3 regions of the Micromonospora sp. NBC_01796 genome follow, and region 2 is predicted to be linked to each of the others. Evidence: riboswitches for the same ligand, from Rfam matches in the RefSeq annotation. Region 2 holds a riboswitch; each other region holds the start of a gene.
What was found. A riboswitch is a leader RNA that binds a small molecule or an ion and turns the genes downstream of it on or off. The one in region 2 is predicted to bind cobalamin.
Positions count from the first base shown of each region.

Region 1: linked by a shared signal. The riboswitch ahead of OIE47_RS31210 (ribonucleoside-diphosphate reductase subunit alpha) and the one ahead of bluB (5,6-dimethylbenzimidazole synthase) in region 2 are both predicted to bind cobalamin.
Region 3: linked by a shared signal. The riboswitch ahead of cobN (cobaltochelatase subunit CobN) and the one ahead of bluB (5,6-dimethylbenzimidazole synthase) in region 2 are both predicted to bind cobalamin.

Region 1 is NZ_CP109078.1:6,990,509-6,996,481, reverse strand. Features, by position in the region: gene OIE47_RS31230 (FUSC family protein) at 1-552, shown strand, start outside; gene OIE47_RS31225 (low temperature requirement protein A) at 609-1,769, opposite strand; gene OIE47_RS31220 (TetR family transcriptional regulator) at 1,928-2,494, opposite strand; gene OIE47_RS31215 (oxidoreductase) at 2,593-3,510, shown strand; cobalamin riboswitch at 3,699-3,934, shown strand; gene OIE47_RS31210 (ribonucleoside-diphosphate reductase subunit alpha) at 4,078-5,973, shown strand, end outside.
Region 2 is NZ_CP109078.1:3,358,476-3,364,448, reverse strand. Features, by position in the region: gene hisC (histidinol-phosphate transaminase) at 1-505, shown strand, start outside; gene OIE47_RS15580 (hypothetical protein) at 648-1,202, shown strand; gene OIE47_RS15575 (hypothetical protein) at 1,228-2,223, shown strand; gene OIE47_RS15570 (outer membrane protein assembly factor BamB family protein) at 2,260-3,519, opposite strand; gene OIE47_RS15565 (SRPBCC family protein) at 3,574-4,086, opposite strand; cobalamin riboswitch at 4,231-4,427, shown strand; gene bluB (5,6-dimethylbenzimidazole synthase) at 4,461-5,093, shown strand; gene OIE47_RS15555 (DUF397 domain-containing protein) at 5,281-5,478, opposite strand; gene OIE47_RS15550 (DUF397 domain-containing protein) at 5,622-5,822, opposite strand; gene OIE47_RS15545 (helix-turn-helix domain-containing protein) at 5,819-5,973, opposite strand, start outside.
Region 3 is NZ_CP109078.1:7,864,207-7,870,179, reverse strand. Features, by position in the region: gene OIE47_RS34955 (hypothetical protein) at 1-59, shown strand, start outside; gene OIE47_RS34950 (precorrin-2 C(20)-methyltransferase) at 138-1,754, opposite strand; gene OIE47_RS34945 (precorrin-8X methylmutase) at 1,772-2,395, opposite strand; gene cobG (precorrin-3B synthase) at 2,395-3,663, opposite strand; cobalamin riboswitch at 3,769-3,889, shown strand; gene cobN (cobaltochelatase subunit CobN) at 4,013-5,973, shown strand, end outside.

The DNA.
Region 1 (5,973 bases), 3.6 Mb from region 2:
GCGGAACGGGACGCCGGTCGCGCCGAGGCGGCACTGGACCGGCTGCGCGAGATCGGGACCGACCTGGAGCGGCTGCGCGACGCCCTGGCGGGCGCGAAGGAGGTGGTCAACCTGGCACCCGCGCGATGGCATCGACGCCGTGCCCTGATGCAGTTCCAGGTCGGGGTCGAGCAGATGGACCGCGCCGTGTGGAACAGCCGAGGACTGATCCGGCGAGCCGTGGTCCTGATCGAGGACAACGAGCCGGTTCCGGCCAGCCTGCCACCGGCGGTGAAGAACCTCAGCGAGGCCATCCGCCTGCTGAACTACGAGTTCACCCGGGGCTGGGAGCCACGGGAGGCGCGTCGGGCGGCCCTGCGGGCGGTCAGCGACGCGGGCCGGGCCAGGGCCGAGGGGGTCGACCTGTCGGGCACGGTGGTGATCGGGCAGATCCGCAGTGCCGTCGTCGACCTGCTCCGGGCCACCAGCATCAGCCGCAGCGACGCACGGAACCTCGTACGCGACGCGTCGAACGGTCAGGAACCCGTACCGGTCCGACCGGGGCCCGGCTGAGGATGGGCCGGGACCGGGCCGTACCCCGCTCGGCAGCCGGCCGTCCCGCTCGTCCGTCAGCTCCGCCGCTCCCGGACGCTGAGGGCGTCGGTGAGCACGATCCCGAACAGGACCGCCACCACGGTGCCGGCAACGGCGACCGGCGCCAGGAAGATCATCGCCGGTGCCATGGCGACCAGGACCACGAGCCCGACCAGCCAGGGATGGGCCACGTGCACGAAGACCTCGTGCCCCAGCATGGTGCGACCGACGAGGAACAGCACCGGGCCGCCGATGATGACCGCGACCCAGCTCCCCTCCATCGGGCCGTACGGGTGCCTGATGATCAGCTCGTCGCCGACCGTGGTGAGTACGACGCCGGCCACCATGACCAGGTGTGCGTACCCGGCCCACTTGGTCTCCCGGCCCGGGTCGGCCGAGCCGGTGATGGCACTGCCGAGCTTCTCCCTCGTCCGGTAGAAGTAGATCCACCAGAGCAGGACCGTGGTGGCGAACGCGGTCACGAAGGCGAAGACGCGCTGGGACCCGTAGTCGCTGCTCCGGAAGGTCCGGGCGGTGATCACGATGGTCTCGCCGAGCGCGATGATCATGAACTGCCGGTACCGCTCGGCGAGGTGCTCCCCGGCCATGTTCCACTCCCAGGCCGGTGACCGGCCCAGCTTCGGCGTGGGCCAGCGCAACACCGGCACGAGGTAGTCCACGGCGAGCGCCACCGTCCAGAACAGCACCCGCAGCCCGCCGGTGACGAAGGCGCCGACGAACCAGAGCACGCCGGAGACGCCGAACCAGAAGATGCCGCGCAGCGGCCGGTTGCGCAGCCGGTGGTGGCGCAGGATGAACGCGAGCACCACGCTGCGGCCGAGGTGGATTCCGACGTACGCGGAGGCGAAGAGCGGTCCCCGACCGTCGAACGCGTCGGGTATCGCGGTCGACATCACCAGGCTGCCGAACATGATCGCGATGACCAGCAACTGGACGGCGGGCCGCTGCGAGTCCAGCGTGTCCGTGGCCAGGTTGGTGTACGACCACACCCACCAGGTCGCGAGCAGGAGGATCAGCGCCTCGTACGCACCGAGCGGGTGCAGGTCCTCGATCAGCGCCTCGGCGAGCCGGGCGAGGGTGAACACGAAAACCAGGTCGTAGAAGAGCTCCACGTACGTGGCCCGCTGCGGTTGGCTCGGGTCGCGGATCAGCGTGGAGCCTCTACCCGTTGTCATGCGCCGCCCGTTCCCACGCTCCCGCCCGCCTCCGGGCTGCCGGTTCGGGCGACAACCGGCCCCGTACCGATCCGTCGTCGCAGCCAGTCGTACCACAGGGCGACGGCACCGATCCCGGAATCCGGTGACGAACGGTCCTGCGAGCCCGCCGGGAGCCGTCAGCGGGCGGGAGCGACCAAACGGCGTACGGCGTCCACGATCGTCGTACGCCGGGTCTGCTCGGGTACGAGTTCCAGGAAGTCGGCGCCCTGCATCTGCCACATGTTGGCGAGGTTCTGCACCAGGGCCAGGATCTGCCCGGCGGTGAACCGGTCGGTGACGACGCCCCGACGCTGGGCCTCCGCCACCGCGTCGACCTTCTGCTTCATCGCGGTGGAGGTGGACGCGCGCCGGCCGGCCGAGTCGCCGCGCTCCAGCTCGTACCAGGCCACGAACCGCATCACCTCGGGGTGGGCCAGCCCGCCGTCGTAGAGGCGTGCGGCGTACTCGCCCAGGTCGTCGGCGTCCATCGGGACCCCCGCGACCACCTGCTCGACGATCGCGTCGAAAACCGCCTCGAACAGGCCCTCCTTGTTCTCGTAGAACGAGTAGACGAGGCCGGCGCTGATCCCCGCCCGCTTGGCGAGCCGGTCGACCCGCGCCCCGGCCAGGCCGTACGCGGCGAACTCCGACAGGGCCGCCTCCAGCAGGCGCTGACGTTTGGTCTCCGGGTCACGGGTACTCATGCTCCCAGCTTGCCTACTGAACATTCATTTGACAAGCCGCCTCGACCGTGGATATCGTCGCCTTACTGAATGAATGTTCACTACGAAGGAGTGGTGTGATGCCGAACCACGCTCACTGGACACCCGAGGCGATCCCCGACCAGACCGGGCGTACCGCCCTCATCACGGGCGCGAACAGCGGAATCGGGCTGGAAACGGCACGGGTCCTCGCCCGGCACGGAACCCGGGTGATCCTGGCCGGGCGGAGCCGGGCACGGCTCGACGAGGCGGTCCGTACGCTGCGCGCCGAGGTGCCGCAGGCGGACCTGGAAACCCTGGTCCTGGACCTGGGTGACCTGGCCTCGGTCAGGGAGGCGGCCGAGCGGATCGCCGCGACCGAGACCCTCGACCTGCTGGTCAACAACGCCGGGGTGATGAACATCCCGGAACGCCGGACCACCACGGACGGGTTCGAGCTGACCTTCGGCACCAACCACCTCGGCCACTTCGCGCTCACCGCCCAGGTGCTGCCCGCCCTACGGCGCTCCCCCGCGGCCCGGATCGTGACGGTCAGCGCGATCGCCGCGACCTGGCGCAGCGGGGCACTGACCGACCTGATGAGCGAGGAACGCTACCGCCCGATGGCCGCGTACGCGAAGTCCAAACGCGCCAACGTCGTCTTCACCCGGGAACTCGCCCGCCGCCTCACCGGGACGACCATCACCCCCGTCGTGATCCACCCCGGCGCCGCCATGACCAACCTCCAACAGCACACCCGAGGTGCGCTCCTCCGGGCACTCAGCGGGGTGATGGAGAGGTTCCTGATGGGCTCGCCGGAGGGCGCCGCGTGGCCCAGCCTCTACGCCGCGACCAGCCCCGACGTCCACGCCGGCGCGTTCATCGGCCCCGCCTCCCGCAACCAGACCGCCGGCACGCCGAAACCGGTGGCCCTGCCGCGCGGCGCCGACGACCCCGCCGAGGGCAGGCGACTGTGGGCCGACAGCGAACGCCTCACCGGCGTCTCCTTCCCGCTCTGACCGGTAGCGCTCAGTGACGTACGCCGGGGTCCCTGCCCGGGCCGCGGCGTGCCGGCAGGGACCATTACGGACGGTGCGGCGGGTGTACGCCGACCCCGGACGACCAACCTCGATGGAGGGTGCCGGGTCCGCACTTACCAACACACCGACACGACATCTGGTGTTCGGTATCCAGCCCTCCCCCATATATAGTCTGGGCCGCGACTGGTTCAGCCGGGCATCCAACCCGGCTGAGGCAAGAGGGAACCCGGTGGAAGTCCGGGACTGCCCCGCAGCGGTGAGTGGGAACGACAGCCGTCACACAGCACTGGGAGACAACCGGCCTCTGCCGGGTGGCCTGGGAAGCGACGGTCAGTAGGGGGTCACGGGATTTCCCGGGGCCGCGCCCATGAGTCCGAAGACCTGCCAGCCGCGCCGCGCCGGCCATCCGTGCGCGGCGGTCCGAGGCCGCGCGGGACGGCCGACGGCACAGACGCGCGCCCTCGCGTGCGTCCCTGCCTGCCTGCGCGCACTCCGGACCTCGTCGGCGACGAGTACGAGGAGCGACAGGTGACGGTCACAGAGTTGATGCCGGACGGCACGACGGCGGACGGCGATCCGCCCGCGCCGGGACAGCGGCGTACGCAGATGCAGGTGCGCAAGCGCAACGGCGCGCTCGAGCCGGTCGACGTGAACAAGATCGTCCGGGCGGTGGAGCGCTGGGCGGACGACCTCGACGACATCGACCCGCTGCGGGTGGCGACCCGGACGATCAGCGGACTCTACGACGGGGCGACCACGGCCGAACTGGACCGGTTGTCGATCCAGACCGCCGCCGAGATGATCGGCGAGGAACCCCAGTACTCCCGGCTCGCGGCCCGACTCCTGGCCGGATACGTCGACAAGGAGGTACGCGGCCAGGGCATCGCGTCGTTCAGCCAGGCGATCCGCCTCGGCCACGAACTCGGGCTGATCGGCGACGACACGGCGCAGTTCGTCGCGGTCAACGCCCGCAAGCTCGACGACGCCATCGACCCCACCGCCGACCTGCGGTTCGAGTACTTCGGACTGCGTACGGTCCACGACCGCTATCTGCTGCGGCACCCGACCGGCCGGCTGGTGCTGGAGACACCGCAGTACTGGCTGCTGCGGGTCGCCTGCGGCCTGTCCCGTACGCCGGGTGAGGCGATCGGGTTCTACCGGCTGATGTCGTCTCTCGCCTACCTGCCGAGTTCCCCGACGCTGTTCAACTCCGGCACCGCGCACACCCAGATGTCGTCCTGCTTCCTGGTCGACTCGCCCCGCGACGAACTCGACTCGATCTACGACCGGTACGCCCAGGTGGCGAAGCTGTCGAAGTTCGCCGGCGGGATCGGGATCGCCTGGTCGCGGGTGCGTTCCCGGGGTGCGCTGATCCGTGGCACGAACGGGCTGTCGAACGGGATCGTGCCGTGGCTGCGGACGCTGGACGCGAGCGTGGCGGCGGTCAACCAGGGAGGCAGGCGCAAGGGCGCGGCCTGTGTCTACCTGGAACCGTGGCACCCGGACATCGAGGAGTTCCTCGAGCTGCGGGACAACACCGGTGAGGACGCCCGGCGTACGCACAACCTCAACCTGGCCAACTGGATCCCGGACGAGTTCATGCGCCGGGTCGAGGCCGACGAGACGTGGTCGCTGTTCGACCCGGCCGAGGTGCCCGAGCTGCCCGACCTGTGGGGGGACGAGTTCGACGCCGCCTACCGGTCCGCCGAGGCCGCCGGCCGGTTCGTCCGCCAGGTCAAGGCCCGTGACCTGTACGGGCGGATGATGCGGACCCTGGCCCAGACCGGCAACGGGTGGATGACGTTCAAGGACCCGTCGAACCGGCTGTGCAACCAGACCGCCGAGCCCGGCAACGTGGTGCACCTGTCGAACCTCTGCACCGAGATCGTCGAGGTCTCCAGCGACGGCGAGACGGCGGTCTGCAACCTCGGCTCGATCAACCTGGCCGCGCACGTCGCGGGCGACGACATCGACTGGGAGCGACTGCGCGAAACGGTGCGTACGGCCGTGCTCTTCCTCGACCGGGTGATCGACATCAACTACTACCCGAGCGTCGAGGCGGCGGCGAGCAACCCCCGCTGGCGCCCGGTCGGGCTCGGCCTGATGGGCCTGCAGGACGCCTTCTTCGCGCTCCGGATGCCGTTCGACTCGGCGCCGGCGCTGGAGCTGTCCACCAGGATCTCCGAAGAGATCTACCTGACCGCCCTGGAAACCTCCGCCGACCTGGCCGAACGGTTCGGCCCGCATCCTGCGTACGCGCAGACCCGGGCGGCCCGTGGTCAGCTCCAGCCCGACCTGTGGGGCGTGACCCCGACGCAGGCGCAGCGCTGGGACGCGGTACGGCAGCGGATCGCGGCACACGGTCTGCGCAACTCGCTGCTGGTCGCGATCGCCCCGACGGCGACCATCGCCTCCATCGCCGGCTGTTACGAGTGCATCGAG
Region 2 (5,973 bases):
GTTCGTCACCGACCCCGACGTCCCGGACGCGCTGGTCACGTACGGCGACCGGCCGAACGTGGTGATCCTGCGGACGCTGTCGAAGGCGTGGGGCCTGGCCGGGCTGCGGATCGGCTTCCTGGTCGCGCACCCGGAGGTGGCCGCCGCGGTCCGCAAGGTGGTCACCCCGTTCTCCAGCAGCATCGTCGCCCAGGCCGGGGCGCTCGCCGCGCTCGCACAGGCCGAGGAGGTACGCCGCCGGTGCGCGCTGGTGGTGGCCGAGCGGGACCGGGTGACCGAGGCGCTGCGCAAGCTGCTGCCGGAGGTGCCGGAGAGCCAGGCGAACTTCGTCTGGCTGCCGCTGTCCGGGGTGCCGGGGCAGGGTGACCGGGCGGTGGAGTTCGCCCGCGCGTGTGAGGCGCGTGGCGTGATCGTCCGCCCGTTCCCGGGCGAGGGCGTACGGGTCACCATCGGTACGCCGGCCGAGAACGACGCCTTCCTTGCCGTCGCGGAGTCGGTCCTCTGATCGGCTTTGCCAGCAGTAGTCCCGATTTGGTCCGTTTTATGGGTATCACGGCTCTAGCTCCTTTATGTTTCGAAGTGCCCCGTAGCGCCACACCTGGGCGCCACGACCTGATCGACACTTCAAGGAAGCCGAGGCTAGAGCCGTGCGCATTGGCAAAATTCTTCTCGTCGGCACCGCCGCCGTAGCGGCCGTAGGGTTCGCCGCAGCGCCCGCTGCGGCGGCACCCACCGACACCACCGTCGTCAGCTTCGACATCGAAGCCGGCACTCTCGACATCCTGGCGCCCGCCACCGCCGACATCGGCGGCGGCCCGCCCGGCACCGACATCACCGGCACCATCGGCCCGGTCACCGTCACCGACTCCCGCGCCTCGGACGACGGCTCCTGGGTGGCCAGCGTGATCTCGACCGACTTCACCACCGGTGCAGCCACCCCGTCGGAGACGATCCTCGCCAGCGAGGTCGAGTACTGGTCGGGTGAGTCCACCGCGACCACGGGTGACGGCACCTTCGAGGAGGGGCAGACCGCCGCGGGCGACGCCGAGGTGCTCGACAACGTCGTGCCGGTGATCGCCTTCACCCACACCGGCGGCACCGGAAACAACTCCGCCACCTGGAACCCGAGCCTGATCGTCCACGCACCGCTGGACAGCCAGGCCGGCACCTACACCGGGACGGTGACGCATTCGGTGGCGTAGCCGCCGGAGCCGGTCGGCACGTCACGTGTCCCTGGCGCTGCTGTGCCTCGCTGGCCTGGGCCTTCCCGCCCGGGCCAGCGCGGCCGAGCCGGACCCCGACCTGGGGAGCATCGGCATCCAGTTGCTCGAGGGACCGGCCGACCGCCGCGAGGACCCTCGCGCCCGGCGCTACATCGTCGACCACCTGCCACCCGGCACGGTCGTCAAGCGGCAGATGCTGGTGGCGAACAAGACCGACAAACGGCAGGAGATCGAGCTGTACCCGGCCGCCGCGACCGTGGCGGACGCCCGGTTCCAGTTCGGTGAGGGGCGCACCCCGAACGAGCTGTCGTCGTGGATCTCGCTCGACCGCAAGAAGGTGGAGCTGGAGCCCGGCGACGAGGCCCGGTTCCGGGCCACCATCACCGTGCCACCGGCGGCACCGAAGGGCGAACGGTACGCGGTGATCTGGGCCTCGATCGCCTCGGAGGCCAACCCCGACGCGAACGTCAACAAGATCCACAGAGTCGGTGTCCGGACCTACCTCGACATCGGGATCGGCGGCGAGCCGCCCTCCAGTTTCGAGATCGGCGACCTGGTCCCGGCCCGGGACACCCTCGGCGTCCCCTCGGTACGCATCGCCGTCAAGAACACGGGCGAGCGGGCCCTGGACCTGACCGGCTCGGTCACCCTCTCCGACGGTCCGGCCGGCATGCAAGCCGGCCCGTTCGACGTGGTCGAGGGCACCACGCTTGCACCCGGTGAGTCCGGAACGGTGCTCGCGACTCTCCCCGCCGAGATACCCAACGGACCCTGGCAGATCGACGTCAACCTGGAAAGCGGCCAGGTCAAGGAGAGCCTTTCCGCGAGGATCACCTTCCCCGACCCGGGCAGGGTCGGCAAGCCCAGTTCGCCCCTGAGCCGCTTCGACTCGCCGTGGGTCCTGGCCGCCGCGTCACTGGTGGGCCTGATCCTGATCGCCGTACTGGTGCTCCTGATCCGCCGCCGTTCCCGGCGCCACCGGTACGACATGTCGGCCTAGGCACGACCGGGAAGACCCCTGGCCGCCGGCGCCGAGTCAGCTGGCGGCCAGGATCACCGGCTGCGGGGCGGCGTAGAACTGCGCGTCGGCCGCGTCCGGGGGCGCCGCCTGCGCCAACCGCTCCACCGCGACAAAACCGTCCGCCGCGTACGCGAAACCGGGGCGCCAGGGCACCACCTCGTCACCGGCGACGAGCGGGAAGCTCGACCGCTGCGCCCCGGTGGTCGAGTTCAGGGTGATCAACTCGTGCCCGTCGGTGAGCAGGTGCACCAAACCCGGCTGTACGGCGACGATCCGCATCGGCCCCGGCCCCGTACGCCGCCACAACTCGGTCCCTTCCCGGACCGAACGGGCCACCAGTTCGTTCCCGCTCGGGGTGAGCGCCACGTCTCCTTCGAGCACCGCCTCGGTCGGGTCGAGCAGCGGCATCGGGGTCGGTTCGCCCCGGTCCACCAGCCAACCTCGGCTGTTGCCGGCGCTGGTGGTCCGCAGCGCCGGACAGTTCGAGCCGCCGTTGCCGCAGCCCACCGGCACCACCGCCAACTCCGGCCCGGCGTCCTCCGGCCGCCACCGGTTCACCATGCGGCCGGTCTCCACGTCGTGGAACTCCGCCACCTGAGGGGACGCGCAGGCGTCGACGGTGACGAGCTGACCGGCGGTGGTGGTGAGCGCCCCGGCCCGGCAGGAGCCGTCGATGTCGATCCGCCACAACTCGTGCCCGTCGGACAGGTCCAGACCGCGCAGCCCGGACCCGCCGATCACCACCAGTACGGCGCGCCCCCCGCTGCCGGTGGCCGGGATCAGTCCGGCGGGGGTGTAGACGGTGCTCGCCCCGGTGCGGCGGCCGTCGTACCCGTGTCCTGGTGGTGGCCCGTCGGCCCGCCACCGGATCCGGCCGGTCCGGGCGTCCAGCGCGACCAGGTCGCCGTCCGACCAACGGCTGACCACGGTGGTCCCGCTGGCCACGATGCCGATCAGCTCGGCCGGCCAGCGCCGGTAGGACCAGTACGGCGTGCGCCGGGTCCGGGCGTCGACCGGTTCGTCGGCCCGGATCTGGCGGGCGGTGGCGTAGACCCGCAACCGGCCGTCCACGATCAGCGGGGCGGACGCGAGCGTGCCGACCACCCCGGTCGCCGCCCGCACCGGGGCCGGATAGTCGGCGCGGGCAGGGGTGAGCACCTCGGCGGGGGCGAGCACGCGGAAGGTGACCACGGCTGCCGCCGCGACGACCAGCACCGCCACCAGCGCGACCACAGCCGGCCGGCGCCGGCCCCACACGCGGCCCCGCGATCGCATCCAGTACCTCCGCTGGGCACCCTACCGAGACAGCCCCGACGTGCGGCTGGCAGGTCAGGCGGCAGCGGCCGGATCACCGCGATGATCATGATTGGTCGAGGTGACCACGGCGGCCAGGTCGGCAAGGTCACGTCGCAGCGCACCCTCGACGGTACGGGCCGCGAGTCCGCCGAACACCAGCGCGAGGAGCCGGGCGTACGGTGCCGTGACCGCGCCCTCCTGCACCACGCTGACCGCGGTCCAGCCACTGCGCCGCCGCCGACGTCGCCCCTGGACCGGGGTGAACGTGTACGCGGTCCGGTAGTCGACGCCTACGCCGGACGAGCTGACGGTGAGCCGGTGCGGTGGGCTGAACTCCTCCACCCGGAACTCCTCCAGCAACTCGGTGCCGTCCGGCAGGTGATGACTCTCCCGCCAGACCGTGCCGACCCGCGTCGGACCGGGGGTGAGCACCTCGATCCCGCTGATCGTGGAGAGCCAGTCGGATCGGCCGGGCAGGTCGGTGAAGACCCGCCACAACTCCTCGGCGGACGCCTGCACCAGCCGGGTCACCGCTACCGTCGCCATCACACCTCCCGAACCTCCACCGTACGGGGGGTGACCGACCATTAACGCGAACATTCGCGGAAGGCGACGAGAACGTGACCCGAGTGACGATCGAACCCGCCGCACTCGGATCCGGGAGCCGGTCCCGCTAGGGTTCGGACCGGCACGAACTGTTGCGAGGTGCCCCGCGCGAGCGGGGAGAATCGGGAAGCCGGTGTGATTCCGGCACGGGCCCGCCGCGGTGACCGGGGAGCTGCCACCCACGCGTACGAGACGCAGCCACTGGCCCGAACAGGGCTGGGAAGGCGGGTGACCAGCGCAGATCCGGAAGTCCGAAGACCGGCCTCGCTGTCACCAGCCCCTCTGTGGGGGCGCGAGCGCAGCGGGAGCCTGCCTTGGACACCGATCTCTACGACGTCATCCACCGTCGCCGGGACGTACGCGCCCAGTTCACCGGTGCCCCGATCCCGGACGAGGTGCTGCACCGCGTCCTGACGGCGGCGCACGCCGCGCCGAGTGTGGGGCTGTCCCAGCCCTGGGACTTCGTCCTGGTCCGGGATCCGGACCTGCGGCAGGAGTTCCACCGGCACGTGGAGCGGGAGCGGGACACCTTCGCGTCCACTCTGGACGGCGAAGCCGCCGAACGCTTCGCCCGGATCAAAATCGACGGCGTACGCGAGTCGACCCTGTCGATCGTCGTCACGTACGACCCGGAGCGGGGTGGACCAGCCGTGCTCGGTCGGCACGCGATCGCCGACGCCGGCCTCTACTCGGTCTGCCTGGCGATCCAGAACCTGTGGCTGGCCGCCAGCGCCGAGCGGCTCGGGGTCGGCTGGGTGTCGTTCTACCGGGAGCCGTTCCTGCGGGAACTGCTCGGCATCCCCGCCACCATCCGCCCGGTCGCCTGGCTCTGCCTCGGCCCGGTGACCCACTTCGAGCAGACCCCCGACCTGGAACGACACGGCTGGCGTCAACGCCGTCCCCTGTCGGCGGCGATCCACCAGGACCGCTGGCGTCCCTCCGTCTGATTCTGGATCGGGCTCGCCTACTCAGACTCGCCAGCGAGTGGCCGGACACATCCCCTACCAGCGCCTCACCAACCACTGACCCGTCAAGCGGAAGTGCCGGCTTGCGAAGCATGATCACTGCGCTCTGAGCTGTTCTCATGACCACCCGCAGAACAGCTCAGCGCGCGTGGATCATCGTCACCCACCCTCAGCGCCGGAAGGCACCGGACTTCGCACCGGCAACGAACGCCGCCCAACCCGCTGGCCCTACCACCAGCACCGGTCCAGCCGCATCCTTTGAGTCACGCACACGCACTACGCCCACGAGGTTGTCCGCCACCTCAACACAATCGCCCTGGCTGTTCGAGCGGCTGCTCTTGCGCCAACGGGCATCCAAAAGATTGATCACGACTCACTCCCTGCCGAGACATCGAAGCACATGTCAGTTGGCGCGGCATACGGCAGTCAAACGATGATCATTGCGCTCTGAGCTGTTCTCACGACCACCCGCAGAACAGCTCAGCGCGCGTGGATCATGAACTTCCACCCTCAGCGCTTGAACGCACCGGACTTCGTACCGGCAACGAACGCCACCCAACCAGCCGGCTCCACCACCAGCACCGGCCCAGCCACGTCCTTCGAGTCACGAACCCCGACAACCCCCACCAGGTTGTCCGCCACCTCAACACACTGACCTTGGTCGTTTGAACGACTGCTCTTGCGCCAACGGGCACCTGAAAGATTGCTCACGACTCATACTCCCTCGCCGTGCGCACGAACACGTCGCGCGATGCGGCCTCGTCCAGCGCCGACGCAGTGAGGTCCTCGAAGGCGAGGGTGTACCGCGCGGCCTCGGCTGGCTTGTCCAGGTAGAGGGCGCCGGTCAGGCCCTCCACGTAGA
Region 3 (5,973 bases), 4.1 Mb from region 2:
ACGTGCACTGGCGGTTCCACAAGCAGGTACGGGCCGCCGACGGCGATCTGCTGTCCTGAGTGCCACGACGGGTTACCGATCGGCCGGCCGCACCTCGCGCGCGAACCCCCCGACCGATCGGTGATCCCGGAACCGCTTCAGGCCGGATACCGCCGGGGCGTGAAGACCACCGGATCGCCGGAACCCCGCTCCACCACCTGCGTGGTGGACGAGCCGACCAGCAGCAGCGTACGCATGTCGACCTCGGCCGGGTCGAGGTCGGCGAGCCGGACCACGCGTACGCGTTCGCCCGAGCCGCCGACGTCCCGCCCGAGCACCACCGGGGTCTCCGGTGACCGGTGCGCCAGCAGCAGGTCCTTCGCCGCAGCCACCTGCCAGGTACGACTCTTCGACCCCGGGTTGTAGATCGCGATCACCAGGTCCGCTTCGGCGGCGGCGCTCAACCGCTTCGCGATGATCTCCCACGGCTTGAGCCGGTCCGACAGCGACAGCACGCAGTAGTCGTGCCCGAGCGGGGCACCAACCCGGCTCGCCACCGCCTGGGCGGCGGTCAGACCCGGCAACACCCGTACCGGAATGTCGGTCCACTTCGGTTCGGAGGCCACCTCCAGGACGGCGGCGGCCATCGCGAACACGCCCGGGTCACCGGAGGAGACCACGGCCACCCGCCGGCCGCGCCGGGCCAGGTCCAGGGCGAACTCGGCCCGTTCCGCCTCCACCCGGTTGTCCGAGGCGTGCCGGCGCTGGCGCGGGTTGGCCGGCACCCGGTCCAGGTACGGCCCGTAACCGACCAGGTCGTCGGCGACGGCGAGCGCGTCCTGCGCCTGCGGGGTCAACCACTCCCGCCCGGCCGGACCGAGCCCGACCACGACGACCTCACCCATCCCGGCCGCCACCAGCTCGGAAGCACCTACCGACTCGGCGACACCCACCGTTCCGGCAACACCGACCGGCCCGGCGGCAGCAGGGGAGGCCACCGCACCCGCCAACTCGGCACGGGTACGTTCGTGCACCCGACTCGGCAGCAACGCCAGCGAGAAGTACGGCACCGTCTCCGGATCCACCTCGGCGAGCCTGGCCGACTGCTGACGATCCGTGGTGGCGCGTTCGACGTACCAGGCCTCGTCCAGCCGGCCCGCCTGCGCGAGTGCCGCGCGGACGTTGCCGAAGGTCCGACCCAGCTTCATGATCGCCGCCGAGTCGGTGGCCGTCAACCGCTCCGCCAGAACCTCGGTCGGCAGCGTGCCCGGCAGCACGGTCAGGATCTCGTCCCGCTCCACGAGCGGACGCCCGAGTACGGCCGCAGCCGCGCTGACCGAGGTCACGCCCGGCACCACCTCGGTCGGGTACCGACCGGCGAGCCGCTTGTGCATGTGCATGTACGAGCCGTAGAAGAACGGATCGCCCTCGCAGAGCACCACCACGTTCCGCCCGGCGTCCAGGTGCGTGGCGAGCCGGGCCGCGCTCGCCGCGTAGAACTCCTCGATCTCGGCCCGGTAGCCGTCCGGGTGCTCCGGCTTCTCCGTGGTGACCGGGTAGGTCAGCGCCTCCTCGATCTGCCCGTCCCGCAGGTACGGCTCGGCGATCGTCCGCGCCACGCTCCGCCCGTGCCGGGCGCTGTGGTACGCGATCACGTCCGCCCGCTCGACCAGCCGGGCGGCCTTCACCGTCACCAGTTCCGGGTCACCCGGTCCGAGCCCCACTCCGTACAGCCGTCCGGTGACGCGGCCCGGTTCCGTTTCGTCCACGGGCATGCCGCCGTCCACGCTGGTCACTCTTTCTCGCTGGCGATGGCGTTGATCGCCGCCGCGGTCATCGCGCTGCCACCGCGTCGCCCGTGCACGACCAGGTACTCCAGCCCACCGGCATGGTCGGCGAGCGCCCGCTTGGACTCGGCCGCGCCGATGAAACCGACCGGGATGCCGAGCACCGCCGCCGGCCGTCCCGCTCCCGCGTCGACCATCTCGAGCAGGCGGAACAGCGCGGTCGGGGCGTTGCCGACGGCCACCACCGCGCCGTCGAGCCGGTCGCCCCACAACTCCAGTGCGGCGGCGCTGCGGGTGGTGCCGAGTTCGGTCGCCAGGGCCGGCACCCGAGGGTCACGGAGAGTGCAGATCACCTCGTTGTCGGCGGGCAGCCGGGTCCGGGTCACCCCGGAGGCGACCATCTCGGCGTCACAGAGGATCGGCGCCCCGGCGCGCAGCGCCGCCCGCGCCGCCGACACCACGCCGGGGGAGTGGTCGACGTCCGCCGGCAGGTCGACCATGCCGCAAGCGTGGATCATGCGTACGGTCACCGCGGCGACGTCGTCGGGCAGGCCCGACAGGTCCGCCTCGGCGCGGATCGTGGCGAACGACCGGCGGTAGATCTCCGCACCGTCGCGGATGTAGTCGATCACTTACCCCTCCGTGCCGCCGCGATCGCGGCAGCGGTCTCCTCCAGCGTCGCCGACCGCGGGCGCGGTCGGCCGTCCAGGCTGACCTGGTAACCCTCGATGCTGGCCAGCACCTCGACATGCCGGTCCGCCGGCCGTCCGCAGCGCCGCTCGCAACCGACCCAGTGCACCGGCAGGTCACCCGCGCCCGGCGACGCCGAGGCGTGCACCAGGGTGGCGTCGGTCCGTACGTTCGCGAGTGCCTTCGCACAGCCGGGCTGCCCGGCACAGCCGGTCACCCCGACCCAACCGGCGGCGGCATCCGCCACCAGACCCTCGGCGGCAAGTGTCGCCAGCCGGCGCTCAGCCTCGCCGGTGCTCAGATCGGGTACCACGACGGTCCGCCACGGAGTGATGTTGATCTCGTCGCTGCCCGTACCGGCGGCTGCCGTGAGTGCGGCGAGCTGGGCTCCGGTGAGCCGGCCGAGCGGCACCACCAGCGCCAGCGCCACCCGCCCGTCGACCTGGGCCACCGGCCCGACCGGTGCCCGCGTCGGCGCCTCGGGGATGGTCAGGTCGCCGGGCGGCACCAGGAGCGCCGGGTCGAGAGCCGCACGCAGGCGGGCGGTGACCCTCGGTACGCCGTCGTCGAGTTCGGCCAGCCGCCAGGCGGTGCTGTGCTGCGCGGTGGACTCGGCGAGGAACAACCGGGCGGCTAGCAGGGCGGTCGAGGCGGCCTCCGGTGGGCTCACCCGTACTCCCGTGTCGGTGCCGGCCAGGAGCACCGCCACCGCACCCCCGGGTACGGCGAGCAACCCCACGTCCGCCCCGAACCCGGTCACGTCGCCCCGACCGTCGTCGATGGTGAACAGGAAACGACCGGGCAGCCCGCCCAGTGCCGGATCGGCGCAGAGCCCCTCGTCCAGCGCGTCGACCAGCGCCCGGACGTCGACCAGACCCCCACCCACCCGACCACTGAGTACGGAAGCGATGACGTTGCGTACGCGTTCGTGGCTCTCCGACGGCAGCAGCCCGGCGGCGTACAACCGGGCGGCCAGCTCCCGCTCCGCACCCGCCCGCAGGCCACGGAGCTGGACGTTGCCGCGTGAGGTCAGCTCCAGGGCGCCGTCGGCGAGTTCGGTCGTGGCGGCGGCCAGCGCGTCGAGCTGGTCGGCGTGCAGCCGCCCACCGGGCACCCGTACCCGGGCCAGGTTGCCGTCGGCGGCGGCATGTACGCGTCTCGTCCCCGGACAGGCGTCCGGTGCCGACCGCCCTCGTGGTGACCACACCCGGCGGATACTACGGCCTGCGCAGCTTCACCCCTGTCGGGTACCGCTTGACGAACGGGGGTCCGACTCGTGAGAGTGAGAACCGCTGAACGCGGCGACAGGTGGAGGAAGCCGGTGTGATCCCGGCGCGGTCCCGCCACTGTTACCGGGGAGCGGACCCCGACACGGTCACGGCCCACACGGGCGGGAAGACCGGGGCGAGCGACGATCCGGGAGCCAGGAGACTCCGGGTCACCGCGCGGCATCGAGCGGACCCGTCCGGGCCCGCCCCGAGCCGCAACCGACGAACCCGGGGCGCGGACCCCGAGGGAGGAACCACCATGTCACGCCACGCCCTGCGCGGTGCCCGATGATCCTGCTCCTCTCCACCTCGGACACCGACCTGCTCAGCGGACGGGCCAGTGGCGCCGACTTCCGGCTGGCCAACCCGGCCCGTACCTCGGTCGAGGACCTGCCCGCCCTGCTCGACGGCGTCGACCTCGTGGTCGTACGCATCCTCGGTGGCTACCGCGCCTGGGAGGAGGGGCTGGACGCGCTGCTGGCCGGGGCGCTGCCGGTCGTACTCCTCGGTGGTGAGCAGGCACCGGACGCGGAGCTGATGCGCCGCTCGACCGTGCCCGCCGGGGTGGCCGCGGAGGCCCACGCCTACCTCGCGCACGGCGGCCCGGCGAACCTCACCGAGCTGCACCGGTTCCTCTCCGACACGATCCTGCTCACCGGGTACGGCTTCGCCCCGCCGGTGCCGACCCCCGAGTGGGGGCGGCTGGAGCGCGCGGCCCGCAACAGCGACGGGCCGGTGATCGGGGTCCTCTACTACCGGGCCCACCACGTCGCCGGCAACACCGCGTTCGTCGAGACGCTCTGCACCGCGATCGAGGACGCCGGTGGTCGGCCGCTGCCGGTCTACTGCGCGTCGCTACGCAGCCCCGCACCCGCCCTGCTGGAGACCCTCGGCGAGGCGGACGCCCTGGTCGTGACCGTGCTCGCCGCCGGTGGCACCCGCCCGGCCGACGCCGGTGCCGGTGGCGACGACGAGGCGTGGGACGTCGGCGCACTCGCCGCCCTCGACGTGCCGATCCTCCAGGGGCTCTGCCTGACCAGCAGCCGCGCCGTCTGGGCGGACAACGACGACGGCCTCTCCCCGCTGGACACCGCCACCCAGGTCGCCATCCCCGAGTTCGACGGCCGGATCATCACCGTCCCGTTCTCGTTCAAGGAGATCGACGCCGACGGGCTGACCGTCTACGTCGCCGACCCGGAACGGTCCGCGCGGGTCGCCGGCATCGCGGTCCGGCACGGGTCGCTGCGACACATCCCCCCGGCCGACCGCCGGATCGTCCTGATGCTGTCGGCGTACCCGACCAAGCACGCCCGGATCGGCAACGCCGTCGGCCTCGACACCCCGGCCAGCGTCGTCCGGCTGCTCAGCGCCATGCGCGACCAGGGGTACGACATCGGCCCCGCCGACGGACCCGACGCGTTCCCCGGAGTGACCGCCGGTGACGGTGACGCCCTGGTGCACGCGCTGATCGCCGCCGGTGGTCAGGATCTCAACTGGCTCACCGAGGAACAGCTCGAAGCCAACCCGATCCGGATCCCGGCCAGCCGCTACCGGGCCTGGTACGACACCCTCCCCGCCGAGCTGCGCGAGGGCATGGAACGGCACTGGGGACCGGCGCCCGGTGAACTGTTCGTCGACACCTCCCGCGACCCCGACGGCGAGATCGTGCTCGCCGCGCTGCGGTCCGGCAACACCGTGGTGATGGTCCAACCGCCGCGCGGTTTCGGGGAGAACCCGGTCGCGATCTACCACGACCCGGACCTGCCGCCGAGCCACCACTACCTGGCCGCGTACCGGTGGCTGGCCGACGAGTTCGGCGCGCACGCGATGGTGCACGTCGGCAAGCACGGCAACCTGGAGTGGCTGCCCGGCAAGACGCTCGGCATGTCCGCCGCCTGCGGGTCCGACGCCGCCCTCGGCGACCTGCCGCTGATCTACCCGTTCCTGGTCAACGACCCCGGTGAGGGGACCCAGGCCAAGCGGCGGGCGCACGCCACCCTGGTCGACCACCTGATCCCGCCGATGGCCCGCGCCGACAGCTACGGCGACATCGCCCGGCTGGAGCAGCTCCTCGACGAGCACGCCAACATCGCCGCCCTGGACCCGGCGAAGCTACCGGCGATCCGGGCCCAGATCTGGACCCTGATCCAGGCCGCCAAGCTCGACCACGACCTCGGCCTCGCCGACCGGCCGCACGACGCCGAGTTCGACGAGTTCATCCTGCACGTCGACGGCTGGCTCTGCGAGGT